Regions from separate parts of the Pseudomonas sp. GCEP-101 genome, predicted to be linked through region 2. Evidence: predicted binding sites of a transcription regulator. Region 2 holds the regulator's gene; each other region holds the start of a gene.
What was found. The regulator FliA, encoded in region 2, starts transcription of late flagellar genes. The targets are predictions, from matches to a motif close to CTAAAGTTTNNNNNNNNNNNGCCGNTAA.
Positions count from the first base shown of each region.

Region 1: N0B71_RS14105 (methyl-accepting chemotaxis protein) is a predicted target of FliA. The motif match lies at 3,816-3,843, and genes of this name have one in related genera.
Region 3: N0B71_RS07095 (methyl-accepting chemotaxis protein) is a predicted target of FliA. The motif match lies at 2,261-2,288, and genes of this name have one in related genera.

Region 1 covers NZ_CP104011.1:3,076,617-3,082,336, reverse strand. The annotation lists gene N0B71_RS14125 (type II and III secretion system protein family protein) at 1-83, opposite strand, end outside; gene cpaB (Flp pilus assembly protein CpaB) at 99-1,019, opposite strand; gene N0B71_RS14115 (Flp family type IVb pilin) at 1,396-1,590, shown strand; gene N0B71_RS14110 (methyl-accepting chemotaxis protein) at 1,750-3,645, shown strand; gene N0B71_RS14105 (methyl-accepting chemotaxis protein) at 4,051-5,720, shown strand, end outside.
Region 2 covers NZ_CP104011.1:6,198,423-6,204,142, reverse strand. The annotation lists gene flhA (flagellar biosynthesis protein FlhA) at 1-731, shown strand, start outside; gene flhF (flagellar biosynthesis protein FlhF) at 747-2,057, shown strand; gene fleN (flagellar synthesis regulator FleN) at 2,222-3,049, shown strand; gene fliA (RNA polymerase sigma factor FliA) at 3,046-3,795, shown strand; gene N0B71_RS28005 (chemotaxis response regulator CheY) at 3,993-4,367, shown strand; gene N0B71_RS28000 (protein phosphatase CheZ) at 4,387-5,169, shown strand; gene N0B71_RS27995 (chemotaxis protein CheA) at 5,202-5,720, shown strand, end outside.
Region 3 covers NZ_CP104011.1:1,564,373-1,570,092, forward strand. The annotation lists gene N0B71_RS07090 (TlpA disulfide reductase family protein) at 1-172, shown strand, start outside; gene N0B71_RS07095 (methyl-accepting chemotaxis protein) at 182-2,158, opposite strand; gene N0B71_RS07100 (hypothetical protein) at 2,568-3,419, shown strand; gene N0B71_RS07105 (haloacid dehalogenase-like hydrolase) at 3,484-4,536, opposite strand; gene N0B71_RS07110 (LysR substrate-binding domain-containing protein) at 4,773-5,693, opposite strand.

The DNA.
Region 1 (5,720 bases), 3.1 Mb from region 2:
CAGGCGCTGGGCACGGCCTGCGCCGCGGCGTGCACGGCGCAGGCCAGCAAGGCGGCCAGGGTCAGGATGAAGCGCTTGGACATCGATGCACTCCTTGCTCAATGTGCTTCACGGGTGACGGCGGTGCCGCGGTAGACCACCACGCCGGCGTCGACCTGCGGGGCGGAAACCTGGCGGACGGCGGGAGCCGCTGCCGGGCGCGGCTTGCCGATCAGTTGCTCGAGGGTGATCGGCGCGCTGGAAGGATTGCCGAGCGAGGCCTGGAGGTAGCGGCCCTGCTGCTCCTTCTCGTAGAGGTTCTCGTCCTTGCTGCGCACGGCCAGGCGCAAAGAGCCGGCCTGGCTGGCCAGCATCAGGCGCGAGGCGGCTTCGGCCGGCACGGCCAACACGGCGGTGCGCGGCGGCTTGGGCGTCTTGTCCTTGGGGTCGCCGGCGGTGCGCGCCTGGCCATCGCTGGACACGGCGATCTGCTCGCCGTAGGTCAGCACCCGTACACCGGGCAGCACTACCTGGGCGCTGAGGCTGCGCTCGGTGCTCTGCTGGTCCTGGACGAAGAGCATGACGTCGACATAGTCACCCGGCAGTACGAAGCCGCCACCGCCGATGACGTCGTCGACAGCGATCGCCATGGCGCGCTCGTCCGGGCGGATGGTGCGGGCCAGGGGGCCGCCCGGTTCGGTAATGGCGGACGTGAGAATATTGCCCGCCGGGACCGCGACCCAGACACGCTGGCCGATGACCACCTCTGGTTTGGGAAAGCTGCCGGCGGGCGCGGTACGCAGCATCTCCACGCTGACGTCGTCCTTGCCGATCACCGTCAGGGCCGGCAAATCGCGGGCCGCCACCACCACGGCGGTACGTTGCAGCTTATCGGCTTCGGCCATCGCGGCGGGCGCCGCCTCCTGCACCACACCGGCAATCGGCGCGGCCGGCTTGCCCACCTGCAACCCCAGATACCCCACTACACCGGCGCACACCAGCAACAGCCCGGCGAATACCATCAGCACCTTGCTATTCATGACCACATCCTTGGGCAATGTCGGGAATGCGGACCAAGGGTCCACGGCCTTGTCGTAAGAAGTGCCGGCAGCGGCATCGCCAGTGCGCGTCCTTCAGACCTTTATTGTTGTTTCGGCCAGGCTAGGAATTAGGATAATAACCATTCCTCATAATCAGCTTTTACTTGTTCCAAAGCTGAATCTAGTAGCTGTGTTTAGAGCGTCAACCACGCGGATTAAATTTCCAATCCTCAGTTGGTTCTACTTCGCCATGACTATTACTTTGGTATTAGTGCTATTTGAACAATTGCATTCGGCCATACGACGCCTAGCCTGACGATGAAGTCGGGGCGCCGCCCCGGTGGTATTCGAGGGAGCTCTCGCGATGGATCTGACAATAAAAAACCTGTCCCTGAAACTGTATTGCAAGGCCAAGGCATTCATGGCCGACAAGGAAGGGGCAACGGCGATTGAATATGCGGTAATTGCAGGTTTGATCTCGGTAGTCGTTATCAGTGCGGCCGCGCTGATCGGAACCGATCTCGGCAACATCATGGACAACATCAAGACCGAAGTTGCCAAAGCGAAATAAGATATATTCCAGAACTGATTGCTTCAGTACTTCCGGATAAATAGTTCCCGCGCCGGGCGCGGGAACTAGCTATTTTATTTTCTAAAGTTTTTCTAAAGCTTCGCCCTCCCCTGCCGATACTGCCTGCTCAAACCCGTTTTGCAGCAGGATGCTTTACCCATGCTTCATTCGCTGTCCTTCTCCAGGAAGATTCTCCTGGCCGCCTCCCTGGTGGTCACCTTTGCCTTCGCCTGTTTCATCGTCTTCAACGATTTCCGCCAGCGCGAGGCAATCCATTCCGACACCGAATCCTACCTCTCCGAGGTGGGCAGCCTGACCGCCAGCAATATCCAGAGCTGGCTGGAAGGCCGCATCCAGCTGGTGGAAGCCGAAGCTGCACAACTGGCCGATGGCGAGCCGACGCCCGAGCGCATCCAGCATGTGCTGGAGCAGCAGGTGTTCCAGAAGAACTTTGAATCGGTGTACCTGGGCGAAGCCGCCAGCGGCGTGTTCACCATGCGCCCCTACGCGCCGATGCCCGACGGCTACGACCCGCGCACCCGCGGCTGGTACAAGGACGCCGTGGCCGCCGGCCGGCTGATCGTCACCGAGCCCTTCCTCGATGCCGGCACCAACGAGCAGATTCTCGCCATGTCCATGCCGGTGATGCGCAACGGCCAACTGGTCGGCGTGGCCGCCGGCGACATGAAGCTGGAAACCATCACCGCGATCATCAACTCGCTGAAATTCGACGGCGACGGCTACGCCTTCCTGGTCAGCGACGCCGGCAAGATTCTGCTGCACCCCGACAGCAGCCTGATCTTCAAGAGCCTCGCCGAGGTCTACCCGCAAGGTGCGCCCAAGGTGCAGCCGGGCGTGCAGGAAGTCAGCGTCAATGGCGAGGACCAACTGGTCTCCATGACGCCGGTGAAGGGCCTGCCAGGTGTGACCTGGTACGTCGCGCTGGTGCTCAACAAGGACTCCGCCTACGCCATGCTCAGCGACTTCCGCAACACCGCGATCATCGCCACGGTCATCGCCATCGTTGCCATCCTGTTCCTGCTGGGCATGCTGATCCGCGTGCTGATGGCTCCGCTGACCGACATGGGCCGCGCCATGCAGGACATCGCCCAGGGCGAAGGCGACCTGACCAAGCGCCTGAACGTCGCCAGCAACGATGAATTCGGCGTGCTGGCCAACGCCTTCAACCGCTTCGTCGAGCGTATCCATGAATCCATCCGCGAAGTCGCTTCCACCGCGCGCCAGCTGCACGACGTTTCGCAGCTGGTGGTCAACGCCTCCAACTCCTCGATGAGCAACTCCGACGAGCAGGCCAACCGCACCAACAGCGTGGCCGCGGCGATCAACGAACTGGGCGCCGCCGCCCAGGAAATCGCCCGCAACGCCGCCGACGCCTCGCACCATGCCACCGATGCCAGCCACCAGTCCGCCGACGGCCGCCAGGTGGTGGAGCAGACCATCAGCGCGATGAACCTGCTGTCGGACAAGATCAGCTCGGCCTGCGCCAACATCGAGTCGCTGAACAGCCGCACGGTGAACATCGGGCAGATCCTGGAAGTCATCAAGGGCATCTCCGAGCAGACCAACCTGCTGGCCCTGAACGCCGCCATCGAGGCCGCCCGCGCCGGTGAAGCCGGCCGTGGCTTCGCCGTGGTGGCGGACGAAGTGCGCAACCTGGCGCACCGCGCCCAGGAGTCCGCCCAGGAAATCCAGAAGATGATCGAGGAGTTGCAGGTCGGCGCCCGCGAAGCCGTGGACACCATGACCGAGAGCCAGCGCTACAGCCTGGAAAGCGTGGAGATCGCCAACCGCGCCGGCGAGCGCCTGGCCAGCGTCACCCACCGCATCGGCGAGATCGACTCGATGAACCAGTCGGTGGCGACCGCCACCGAGGAGCAGACCGCCGTGGTCGACTCGCTGAACATGGACATCACCGAGATCAACACGCTGAACCAGGAGGGCGTGGAGAACCTGCAGGCGACCCTGCGCGCCTGCGCCGACCTGGAGAACCAGGCCGGCCGCCTGCGCCAGCTGGTGGACAGCTTCCGCATCTGATCGCGGCAGGCATGAAAAAAGGCGCCTTCGGGCGCCTTTTTTGTTCGCGAGCAAAGCCGCAGCCCTCTGTAGGAGCGAGCCACGCTCGCGATCGCGGGCATGGCCCGCTCCCCCGGCAAACACCGCTGGAACACCCGCCACATCGGCACCCCTACCGTTCGTCCGACTTCCTAAAGCTTCCCTCGGGCGCGCCGAAATCAAGGGTGAAGGCCTTTGATACCAACCAACAAACCGGGCCTCTCGTCACCGCCGGGACATGGGAGTTCCGGCCCCGCCCGCACGGCTATCCGCCGCGCCGGCGCCGCCCGTTTCACACCACGGGAACGGGCGTTCTGCGGCGACACCGGATCTGTCGCCCGGACCAACGCCGCTCAGGCATCCCCTTACTTCCGGACTCGACGCAGCATGATCAAGAGCCTGAAATTCAGCCATAAGATTCTCCTGGCCGCTTCTCTTGTGGTTTTCTCGGCATTCGCCCTGTTCACCGCCTACAACGACTATTTACAGCGCAATGCGATCCGCGAGGACCTGGAGAGCTACCTGCGGGAGATGGGTGACGTCACCGCCAGCAACATCCAGAACTGGCTGAGTGGCCGGCTGCTGCTGATCGAAAGCACCGCCCAGACCCTGGCTCGCGACAGCTCCGCCGAGCACATGACCGGCCTGCTGGAGCAGGACAGCCTGCGCAAGACCTTCAACTTCGCCTACCTGGGCCAGGAAGACGGCACCTTCACCATGCGCCCCAACAGCGCCATGCCTGACGGTTACGACCCGCGCACCCGCCCCTGGTACAAGGATGCCGTGGCCGCCGGCGGCACCACGCTGACCGAGCCCTACATCGACGCGGCCACCCAGCAACTGATCATGACCGTCGCCACCCCGGCCCGCGCCGGCGGCAAGACCCTCGGCGTGGTCGGCGGCGACCTTGGCCTGCAGACCCTGGTGCAGATCATCAACTCGCTCGACTTCAACGGCATGGGCTACGCCTTCCTGGTCAGCGGCGACGGCAAGATCCTCGTCCACCCGGACAAGAACCTGATCATGAAGACCCTCGCGGACGTCTACCCGCAGAACACGCCCAAGATCGGCGGCGGCTTCAGCGAGGCCGAGCTCAATGGCAAGACGCGTATCCTCAGCTTCACCCAGGTGAAGGGCCTGCCGTCGGTGAACTGGTACATCGGCCTGTCCATCGACAAGGACGCGGCCTACTCCATGCTGAGCAAGTTCCGCGCCTCGGCCATCGTCGCCGCGGCGATCGCCATCGTCGCCATCCTGCTCCTGCTGGGCATGCTGATCCGCGTGCTGATGCAGCCGCTGACCACCATGGGCCGCGCCATGGAAGACATCGCCCAGGGCGAAGGCGACCTGACCAAGCGCCTGAAGGTCGCCAGCAACGACGAATTCGGCGTGCTGGGCAATGCCTTCAACCGCTTCGTCGAACGTATCCATGAATCCATCCGCGAAGTCGCTTCCACCGCGCGCCAGCTGCACGACGTTTCGCAGCTGGTGGTGAACGCCTCCAACTCGTCCATGAGCAACTCCGACGAGCAGGCCAACCGCACCAACAGCGTGGCCGCGGCGATCAACGAACTCGGCGCCGCCGCCCAGGAGATCGCCCGCAACGCCGCCGACGCCTCGCACCACGCCACCGATGCCTCGCACCAGGCCGGCGACGGGCGCCAGGTGGTGGAGCAGACCATCAGCGCGATGAACCTGCTGTCGGACAAGATCAGCTCGGCCTGCGCCAACATCGAAGCGCTGAACAGCCGCACGGTGAACATCGGGCAGATCCTGGAAGTCATCAAGGGCATTTCCGAGCAGACCAACCTGCTGGCCCTGAACGCCGCCATCGAGGCCGCCCGCGCCGGTGAAGCGGGCCGTGGCTTCGCCGTGGTGGCGGACGAGGTGCGCAACCTGGCGCACCGCGCCCAGGAGTCGGCCCAGCAGATCCAGAAGATGATCGAGGAATTGCAGATCGGCGCCCGCGAAGCCGTGGACACCATGACCGAAAGCCAGCGCTACAGCCTGGAGAGCGTGGAAATCGCCAACCGCGCCGGCGAACGTCTGGCCAGCGT
Region 2 (5,720 bases):
CGGCCTTCGGCCTGGAAGCCGTGTGGATCGAAGCCTCGCAGCGCGACCAGGCGCAGTCCCTGGGCTACACCGTGGTGGACGCCAGCACCGTGGTTGCGACACACCTCAACCAGGTCCTGCACAAGCACGCCCACGAGCTGCTTGGCCACGAAGAAGTCCAGCAACTGATGCAACTGCTGGCCAAGACCTCGCCCAAGCTCGCCGAGGAGCTGGTGCCTGGGCTGATTTCCCTGTCGACCCTGCTCAAGGTGCTGCAGGCGCTGCTGCAGGAACAGGTGCCGGTGCGCGACATCCGCACCATCGCCGAAGCCATCGCCAACGTCGCGGTGAAGAGTCAAGATCCCGCCGCGATGGTGGCGGCGGTTCGCGTCGCGCTGGCCCGCGCCATCGTGCAAACCATTGTGGGACTAGAGCCGGAGCTGCCTGTGATCACTCTGGAGCCCAGGTTGGAACAGATATTGCTCAATAGTCTTCAGAAGGCCGGACAGGGCTCCGAAGAAGGCATGTTGCTGGAACCCGGAATGGCCGAGAAGCTGCAACGCTCGATGGTTGAAGCGGCGCAGCGCCAGGAGATGCTTGGCAAGCCGGCGATTCTGCTGGTGGCCGGCCCCATCCGCGCGATGATGTCGCGATTCGCCCGGATGGCGGTGCCCACCATGAACGTGCTGGCGTACCAGGAAATTCCCGACAACAAACAAGTCACGATCGTTGCCACCGTTGGGCAGAACTGATTGAGGTCCGAGGCCATGCAGGTAAAACGCTTCTTCGCCGCTGATATGCGTCAGGCCATGAAACTGGTCCGTGACGAGCTGGGCCCGGACGCCTCGATCATCGGCAATCGCCGTGTCGCTGGCGGCGTGGAACTGACCGCGGCGCTGGATTACCAGGCACCGGTGGCGGCCAGCAAGCCGAACCCGGCGCTGGAAGCCGAGCTGCGCAAGACCCAGGCGAAGATCGCCCAGGCCAAGGCCGACCTGTCGGCGCCGACCCGTGCCGCCGATGGCGTGCGCGGCGACCGTCAAATGTACGGCACCGAGAAGCCGCGCCGCAGCGCCGCCGAAACCCTCGCCGCCGCCATGGACGCACCGGTGGCCCCGGCGCCGGCCGCCGCTGGCCAGCAGGCGCTGGAGGCCATGCGCTTCGAGCTCAACGGCCTGCGTGAACTGATCGAAGTGCAGCTTGGCTCGATTGCCTGGAACCAGTTGCAGAACCAGCGTCCGAAGCAGGCCAACCTGTGGCGTCGCCTGCAGCGCATGGGCCTGCCGGCCGACCTGTCGCGCAGCCTGCTGGAGCGCGTGGCCTCTATCGCCGACCCGAAGCAGGCCTGGCGCATGCTGCTGGCGCACCTGGCACGCTCGATCAACACCCCGGAGATCGACCTGCTGGAGCAGGGCGGGGTGATCGCCCTGGTCGGCCCGGCCGGCATGGGCAAGACCACCACCCTGGCCAAGCTGGCTGCCCGCTACGTGCTGAAGTACGGCGCGCAGAGCATCGCCCTGGTGTCCATGGACAGCTTCCGCATCGGCGCGCAGGAGCAGATCAAGACTCTGGGCCGCATTCTCAATGTGCCGGTCACCCTGGTCGATCCGGGGCAGTCGCTGATCCAGGCCATGGCCCCGCTGGCGCGCAAGCGCCTGGTGCTGATCGATACCGCGGGCCTGCCGGCCAACGACCCGGCGCTGCGCATGCAGCTCGAGGCGCTGTCGTCGCTGAGCCTGAACGTGAAGAATTACCTGGTGCTGGCCGCGACCAGCCAGAGCCAGGTGCTCAAGGCCGCCTGGCAGAACTATCGTTCCTGTGGGCTGGCCGGGTGCATCCTGACCAAACTGGACGAAGCGGGCAGCCTCGGGGAAGCTCTGGCTCTGGCTATCAGCCAGCATCTCCCGGTAGCCTATCTGGCTGACGGGCCGAAGATCCCGGATGACCTGCACCTGGCACGCGCGCACCAACTGGTGAGCCGCGCGGTGAGCCTGCAGTCGCCGGAAGAGCCCTGCGAAGACGCCATGGCCGACCTGTTCGCCGGCCTTTACCAGCAGCCGGTGCGTCGCGCCAGCTGACGATTGTGAGCCCCGGGTAGGGGCGCGGGGCGGCCGCTTGGGTCGCCCAAGCGATGCGGATGCTCTGCACGATGATCCGCGAGCACCGGCAGCAGGGGAGCACCGCAGCCGGAATAGCCGAAACGCTGGTGCGTGACGGTCGAACGACGAGACAAGGTATTGATATGGGCATGCATCCCGTTCAGGTAATCGCAGTCACCGGTGGCAAGGGTGGCGTGGGCAAGACCAACGTGTCGGTGAACCTGTCGCTGGCGCTGGCCGACCTGGGTCGCCGCGTCATGCTGCTGGACGCCGACCTGGGCCTGGCCAACGTCGACGTGCTGCTGGGCCTGTCGCCCAAGCGCACGCTGGCCGACGTGATCGAAGGCGAATGCGACCTGCGTGACGTGATCCTCCAGGGCCCGGGCGGTATCCGCATCGTTCCGGCGGCCTCGGGCACCCAGAGCATGGTCCACCTCACGCCGATGCAGCACGCCGGCCTGATCCAGGCCTTCAGCGACATCAGCGACAACATCGACGTGCTGGTGGTGGACACCGCCGCCGGCATCGGCGACTCGGTGGTGAGCTTCGTCCGCGCCGCGCAGGAAGTGCTGCTGGTCGTTTGCGATGAACCCACGTCCATCACCGATGCCTATGCTTTGATCAAGCTGCTCAACCGCGACTACGGCATGACCCGTTTCCGCGTGCTGGCGAACATGGCGCACAGCCCCCAGGAGGGCCGCAACCTGTTCGCCAAGCTGACCAAGGTCACCGACCGCTTCCTCGACGTGGCCCTGCAGTACGTGGGCGCCATTCCCTACGACGAGTCGGTGCGCAAGGCGGTGCAGAAGCAGCGTTCGGTGTATGAGGCGTTCCCGCGCAGCAAGGCGTCCCTGGCCTTCCGTGCGGTGGCGCAGAAGGTCGACAGCTGGCCGCTGCCGGCCAACCCTCGAGGGCACCTGGAGTTCTTCGTCGAGCGCCTGGTGCAACATCCCACGGGTTCGGCCGTATGACCGCGGCCTCCGGAGCGCGTATGTACAGCAAGGCGCAGGCGCACAACTCCCAGGAACTGCTGATCCAGAAGCATGCCCCGCTGGTGAAGCGTATCGCCTACCACCTGCTCGGCCGCCTGCCGGCCAGCGTGCAGGTGGAAGACCTGATGCAGGCCGGCATGATCGGCCTGCTGGAGGCGGCGAAGAAATACGACGCGGGCAAGGGCGCGAGCTTCGAGACCTACGCCGGCATCCGCATCCGCGGCGCCATGCTCGACGAGGTGCGCAAGGGCGACTGGGCCCCGCGTTCGGTGCACCGCAACACCCGCATGGTCAGCGACGCCATCCGCGCCGTCGAGGCGCGCACCGGACGCGACGCTAAAGATCAGGAGGTTGCTGCCGAACTCAATATGAGCCTCGAAGATTATTACGGCATCCTCAGCGACACCCAGGGCAGCCGTCTGTACAGCTTCGACGACATGTTGCAGGACGGCGAACAAAGTGGCGGCCTTGCCGAAGACGCATCGCACCACGACAACGAGCCGTCCCACGGGCTGGAGGACGAACGCTTCCAGGCGGCGCTGGCCGACGCCATCACCAAGCTGCCCGAGCGCGAGCGGCTGGTGCTGGCCCTGTACTACGACGAGGAACTCAACCTCAAGGAGATCGGCGAAGTACTGGGCGTCAGCGAATCCCGGGTCAGCCAGTTGCACAGCCAGTGCGCCGCGCGCTTGCGTTCGCGTCTGGCGGAGTGGCGCGCTCGCTGAGCATCGGGTAGTTTCGCGCCTGCTTGTTCCTAGCGAAAAGGCTGAAGGGATTTTCCTTAGGCAAGTTATAGGCTTACGAATTTTTTGGGTGACGTTCCCTTGACGCGCCCATGGCGAGAGCGCACGACGCTCGATGAATTGACGGCACGCCCGCCAGGGCGCGTTTGGTATCGATGGAGGCAGGTTTGGACAAGAACATGAAAATTCTCATCGTGGACGACTTTTCCACGATGAGGCGCATCATCAAGAACCTCCTGCGAGACCTGGGGTTCACCAACACCGCAGAGGCCGACGACGGCACCACTGCGCTGCCGATGCTGCACAGCGGCAACTTCGACTTCCTCGTTACCGACTGGAACATGCCCGGCATGACCGGGATCGACCTGCTCCGTGCGGTCCGCGCCGACGAGCGCCTCAAGCACCTGCCGGTGCTGATGGTCACCGCCGAAGCCAAGCGCGACCAGATCATCGAAGCGGCCCAGGCCGGGGTCAACGGCTATGTGGTCAAGCCTTTCACCGCTCAGGTGCTGAAAGAAAAGATCGAGAAGATTTTCGAGCGGGTCGGCAGCTGAGGCTGGCCAAGAGGGCGTCATGGATTTCAACGAATCCGCGGGTGACTTCGAGTCGACCCTGAAAAAACACGCGCGCGAATTGGTCGACTGCCTCGAGCAGGGCGACGTTCAGACCGCCGTGCAGCTGATCTCCGAGCTCAACCAGGCGCGTGATCGCGGGCTCTACCAGGAGGTAGGCAAGCTCACCCGCGAATTGCACAACGCCATCGTCAACTTCCAGATCGACCCCAACTCCCGGCACGCCGAGGAGATGTCGCAGATCGCCGATGCAACCGACCGCCTGTCCTACGTGGTGACGATGACCGAGAAAGCGGCCAATCGCACCATGGACCTGGTGGAGGAGTGCACCCCGGTGGTGATGCACATCGAGACCCAGGCCAAGGAGCTGCAGGAAGACTGGTCGCGCTTCATGCGCCGCGAGCTGGGCCCCGAGGCCTTCCGCGAGCTGGCCAAGCGCGTCGAGCAGTTCCTCTACATCAGCGCCCAGGACAGCCGCAAGCTCTCCGCGCACCTGAACGACATCCTGCTGGCGCAGGACTTCCAGGACCTCACCGGGCAAGTGATCAAGCGCGTCACCAAGCTGGTGACCGAGGTCGAGTCGAACCTGGTGAAGCTGGTCTGGATGGCAGGGCAGGTCGATCGCTACGCCGGCATCGAGCATGACCACGACAGCATGCGCGACGCGGTGGAAAAAGAAAGATCGGCCAAGGGTGAAGGTCCGCAGATTGCTGCCGATACAAGAAAAGACGTCGTGTCCGGTCAGGACGATGTCGACGACCTGTTATCCAGCCTTGGTTTTTAAGCGTCCGCTGACGCTGTAGAGGGAGCACCCGAATGAGCTTCGACGCCGATGACGAGATCCTCCAGGACTTCCTGGTGGAGGCCGGCGAGATCCTCGAGCAACTGTCCGAGCAACTGGTCGAGCTGGAAAGCCGCCCGGATGACATGGACCTGCTCAATGCCATCTTCCGTGGGTTCCACACCGTCAAGGGTGGGGCGGGCTTCCTCCAGCTGAACGCGCTGGTGGAGTGCTGCCACATCGCTGAAAACGTCTTCGACATGCTGCGCAAGGGCGAACGCCGCGTGGATGCCGAGCTGATGGACGTGATGCTGCAGGCGCTGGATACCGTCAATGTGATGTTCCAGCAGGTGCGGGATGCGCAGGAGCCGACGCCGGCCACGCCCGAGCTGCTCGCTGCCCTGTCGCGCCTGGCCGATCCGGATGCCGCGCCGGCCGAAGCTCCGGCCGCCGAGCCCGTCGTCGAACCCGCGCCGGCGGCTGCGGCAGCCTATGGCGACATCACCGACGCCGAGTTCGAGCAACTGATGGATGCGCTCGAGCCCGCCGCCGAA
Region 3 (5,720 bases), 1.6 Mb from region 2:
GAGCGACGCGGCGGTGCTGCTCGACAGCGGCAACCGCCTCGGCCAGGCGACCGGCTCCTACGGCATGCCCACCACACTGTTCTACGACGCCCAGGGGCGCCTGAAGCACAGCCAGATGGGCGAGCTGTCCGCCGCCAGCCTCGAGTACGGGCTGGGCCAGCTCAGGGACTGACGCGCGCGGTCAACGGAACCGCCCGACCTCCTCGCGCAGGCCGGCCGCCAGGCTGTCCAGCTCGCGCACGGTCTGCGCCAGGTCGGCCACCACCTGACGCTGTTCGCTGTTGGCCTGGGCGATGCCCTGCAGGTTGCTGCTGAGCAGGGTCGCGGTGCGGCTCTGCTCCTGCGTCGCGGTGGTGATGGCGGCGAACTGCTCGCCGGCGGCGCTGCTCTGCTGGGAGATTTGCGCCAGCGCGGCGGCAACCTTCTCGTTCAGCGTCAGCCCGTGCTGCATCAGCTGGCTGCCCTGTTCGATGGTCTCGATGGCGCTGCCGGTGTCCTGCTGGATGGCGCCGATCATCTGCGAGATCTCCGTGGTCGCGGCCTGGGTGCGCGCCGCCAGGCTGCGCACCTCGTCGGCCACCACCGCGAAGCCGCGCCCCTGCTCGCCGGCGCGGGCGGCCTCGATGGCGGCGTTGAGCGCCAGCAGGTTGGTCTGTTCGGCAATGGAGGTGATCACCCCGACGATGCTGCCGATCTCCTGGGAGCGCGCGCCCAGCCGGTTCACCCGCTCCACGGTCCGCTGCAGCGCGCCAGCGATCTGCGCCAGCGATGCCGAGGCATCGTCCATCGATTGCAGGCCGATGTGGGTCTGGCGGGTGTTCTCGCTGGCCATGCGCTCGGTGCTGCGCATGTTGTCGGCGATGTCCATCGAGGTGGCGCTGAACTCCTCCACCGCGCCGGCCATGCTGTTGATCTCGCCGGACTGCTGCTCCATGCCGGCGTAGGCGCCGCTGGACAGCCCGGACAGCGAGCGCGAGCAATGCCCCACGTCCTCCGCCGCGCCGCGTACCCGCGCGACCATGCTGGAGAGCGCCTCGCCCATCTGGTTGAAGCTGCGGGCGAGGTCGCCGATTTCATCGTGGCTGGACACCGTGAGGCGCGCGCCCAGGTCCCCAGCGCCCAGCGCCTGGGCCTGGCGCACCAGGTCGCCCAGCGGGCGCAGGCGGCGGCGCAGCAGCCAGGTGGTGGCGACCACCGCCAGCAGCATGGCGATCAGGCTGCCCATGGCCAACTGGCCGCCGACGCGCCAGGTCACCGCGCGGATTTCGTCCTTGGGCATGCTCGCCAGGACGGTCCACGGGCCACCGGCGAAGGGCTGCGCCACGCTGTAGAAGTCGTCGTCGCCATCGCTCCAGAAACGTCCGCGGCCGGGGCTGTCCAGCAGGCCGGCAAGGCTCTCGGCCGCTCGCTCGGGGTCGCGTGCGCCGGCCGGCGGCACCAGCCAGTGGTGCTGTTCGTCCAGCAGCGCCAGCGAACCGCCCTGGCCGAGGCGGAAACGGCCGAGGTTGTCGAACTGGCGCTTCTGCGCGTCGGTGTAGTCGAAGCCGACGAACAGTACGGCAATCACCCGCCCGCTGCCGTCGCGCACCGGGGTGTACTGGGTCATGTAGTAGCGGCCGAACAGCAGCGCGCGGCCGACGTAGCTTTCGCCGCGCATCAGCAGCGCATAGGCCGGGCTGCCGTGGTCGAGCACGGTGCCCATGGCGCGGCTGCCGTCCTGCTTGGTCAGCGAGGTGGTGATACGCACGAAATCCTCGCCATCGCGCACGAACACGGTGGCGACGCCGGCGGTGAGCTGGCGGAATTCGTCGACCAGGGTGAAATCGCCGTTCAGCCGGGTGTCCCCCAGGTACAGCGCCGGCGCCTGCAGCGCAGCGACCGGCACACGCTCCTCGGGACGCGCTGTGAGGCCGGCGGCGAAGCGCTGCTCGAACAGCCCGGCGAGGCGCTGGGTGCTCTCGCGCAGGGTGCCGTGGAAGGTCTCCAACTGGTCCGCCAACAGGCGCGCTTCGCTGGCCAGGTGCTCTTCGCGGGTGGTCAGGGTAGCGCTGTCTAGCGAGCGCAGGGCAAACAGCGTGCTGCCGCTGATCAACAGCATCAGGAGCACGGCCAGGGCCACCGCCAATTGCAGGGCGATGCGGGATCGGGGCTGGTTCATTTTTCGGGTTCTGCACGCAACGGCATGCCGTCGCCCGGGGTTCGAGGAGCGGCCTGCTTCGGTTCGAGGGGAATGCCGGCGTTGTTCGCCGGTCTGCCCAGGCTATCGGCGGCCCAGGACAATACTTGAGTCATTCACCCGGAATTGGTGTTCCACGGGGCCCTGCCTGGGCCAACCTTGCGCAAAATCTCGGACAGGATCGGACAACTGCGAATTGCCCTTCAGCCAAGTACGAAGGGCCAGAACGCCCTCGCGAATGTTCTGAAATGTCCACCCGGCAACGCTGCACGAGCTGACAGTCCCGGTGCCGTCTCACGCTTTACCTTGCTTCTTGATGAGTCGCCCACGGCAGCCTGCGAAGCGCTGCAAGGGCGTAACGGATCAGCACTGGCCATCAAGGAGCATGAACATGGGACTGCTTAGTTTTCTCGGCATCGGCAACAGCGCCTCGAACTCGGCGCTGGGCAAGCTGAACTTCAATCTGAACCTGGCGACCCCGACCACCGGCGTCTCGGTTGGCACCGTCGTGAACACCGACGCCACCAAGGGCACGGCCCAGGTGGCGGTCGCGGTGAAGACCCAGGACGCCAGCGGCTCGGCGGTGGACGTCGGCGTGAACACGCAGGTCAACACCAGCCCATCGGGCGTTTCCGGCAAGGTCGACGTGGGCGTCAAGGTACTCAATGACCTGATCAAGGTCGTCGACGTGACCAACAACACCCTGTTCAACCTCGGCAAGGAATCGGGGGTTGTCCAGAACACCACGGATGTCGCCACCCAGAGCGGCGACACCACGACCCACACCCACGTCGATGCCGCTCTCGCCGCCACCCCGAACGGCGCCCTCGGCAAGGCGGATGTGGCCGTGAAGGTGCTGGACGGGCTGGCCACGGCGGTCAATCTCATCAATTCCTCGCAACTGGAAGCCGGCAAGGAAGGCGCCGCCGGCAAAACCGACCTCGGCCTGCTGGTTCAGCACGGGATCAAGAGCACGGCCGTGCTGGTCGACAGCTTCTTCAACACCGACTGCCAGTCCTTCACCGGCAAGTCCGATGTGAACGTGGCAACCCAGGGTTCGCAGGCGCTGACCGGCGTGAAGCTGGCCGATCTGCTGCAGGTCGGCCAGGCTGCCATCGAGTTCGCCGGCGACCATGCCGTGAGCGTGCAGGCCAAGGCGGCGGATGCGGCCGCCCAATCGCTGTTCCACTCGGCCAGCGATCTTCACGCGGCCCTGCCGCTGAACCACGACGTCATCGCCTAACCCCGCGCTGAACGCAAACGCCCGGCCATTTCTGCCGGGCGTTTGCGTTCCAGAGGACGCGCCGTTACTGGATGTCTTCCGGCGTGACGATCACCCAGTTCTTGTCGGCAGTGACCGGCTGGCCGAGCTTGGCCTGGGCATCGGCATTCTTCTTGATCATGCCGTTCAACTGGTCCATGTACTTGGCCTTGCGGTTGATCCACAGGTGCACGCCGTTCTCGGCGGTGCCGTTGAACAGCATGTAGCCATCGCTGCTGGGCGTGTCGCCGCCCACCAGGATCGGTTTCTTCCACTGGTCGATGTAGGTGAGGATCGCCGCCTGCTTGCCGGCCATCCAGGTCGCCGGGGTCCACAGGTAGGGAGTGACCTCCAGGTCCTGGTTGGCCTTGGGATCGTATTTGCCTTCGGCGATCTGCTTGCGTGCGGTGGTCAGGGCGCCGCTCTGGCGATCCTTGAGCAGGGTAGTCACGCCGATGACGTTCTCGGGCTTCACGTTGTAGCCGTACTTGGGATCGCTGGCCACCATGCGCACCAGTTCCTCGTGGGCGGCGGTCATCACGTAGACCTCGATGCCGTTCTCCATCAGCTTGTTGTACAGCTCGGTCTGGCCGGTGAAGACCTTGGGCGGGTTGATCTCGATCGTCTTGACCACGTCGCCATCGTAGTAGGTGCTGGGCACCGGCTTGCCGTAGGCCATCAGCTCGTCGACGTAGCCCTTGAGCTCCTTGAGGGTGAAGCCGGAGAACACCTGGGCAACCCAGGGATAGCAGACCAGGTCGTCCACTTCGCAGAGGCGATAGTAGTAGCTGTTGAGGCTTTCCTTGTGGCCGTTGACGTCCTTGAAGGGGATCAACTTGAGCGAGGGGTCGAGCTTCTCGCGGGTCAGCACGCCTTTCATTTCGAGGAAGGGCAGCAGCGATTCCTCGAGGTCGTAGCGGTAGCTGGTGTTGTCCATGTCGAAGACCGCGAAGGCGCCCTTGTTGGCGTTGGCGGCAATCAGGGCATCGAGCTGCTTGGCGGCCGGGGCGGGCCAGTGTTTCAGTTCGGTCGCGGCGAAAGAGGTGCTGGCGAGGCCGGCCAGGAACAGGCCGGCAAGCAAGGTGCGCATGGGCTTCATGGAGTTTCCCCGAGTGGTGGTTGGCGAGCTTTATTGGAATCGGCGAGGCCGTCATCGGTCTTCGCTGGACTAGTCCAGTCATGACCCTAGCAAAGCGCTGTTTCAGCTCTGCGACGGCAGCGACGTAAAGCGTCGCGACGGCGGCAGGACGTATCCATCCGCGTCATGGGGTTTTGCCAGCAGCGACGGCCGGGCAGTCCAGCGCACGGCGCGGGTGGCCGGGCGAGTCGCCGGACTCAGTCGAGCAGCGCCACCGGTGGCAGCTGCATGGCCTGCACCTCGGCCTGCAGGAAGTCGCGCAAGCGGCGCAGCCGCTCCTGGTTGCGGCGGGCGCGGGGCCAGACCAGGTAGTAGCTTTCGCCGCTGGCCACCGCGCTGGGCCAGGGCAGCGCCAGGCGCCCCTGGTTGGCCTCTTCGGCGACCATCACCAGATCGCCGATGGAAACGCCGTAGCCGCGGACGGCGGCGACAATGCCCAGCTCCAGGGTGTCGAACACCTGCCCGCCCTTGAGCGACACCTTGTCCCCCAGCCCCATGCGCTGCAGCCAGCGCCGCCAATCGCGCCGGTCGGGTGTAGGGTGCAGCAGCTCGGCGCCGGCCAGGCGCTCGGCGTCCCACGGGCCGTCCGCCATCAGCTCCGGCGCACCGACGGGAATCAGCCATTCGGGAAACAGCAGCGTGGCCCCCCAGTCCGGCGGGAAGTGCCCGGCGCTGAGCAGTACCGCGCAATCGAAGGGCTCATGGACGAAGTCCACCCGGTCCACGTCCATCCAGGCGCTGGTCAGTTGCACCTCGCTGTCGCTGTGCTGCATGCGGAACTTGCTCAGCCGCGCCAGCAGCCAACGCATGGTCAGGGTCGAGGGGGCCTTCAGGCGCAGCACGCCCTCCTCGGCGCGCAGGCTGGCGCAGGCGCGCTCCAGCGCATCGAAGCCATCGCGCACGCCGGGCAGCAGCATCCGCGCCGTTTCGGTCAGTTCCAGTTGGCGGCCGCGGCGCTGGAACAGGCGGCAGGCGAAGTGTTCCTCCAGGGTCTTGATGTGCCGGCTCACCGCGCTCTGGGTGATCGCCAATTCCTCGGCGGCACGGGTGAACGACGCATGCCGCGCCGCCGCCTCGAAGGCGCGCAGGGCATACAGCGGCGGCAACTGGCGATTCATGGCGGGCCTCCAACGACGCAAAGCATG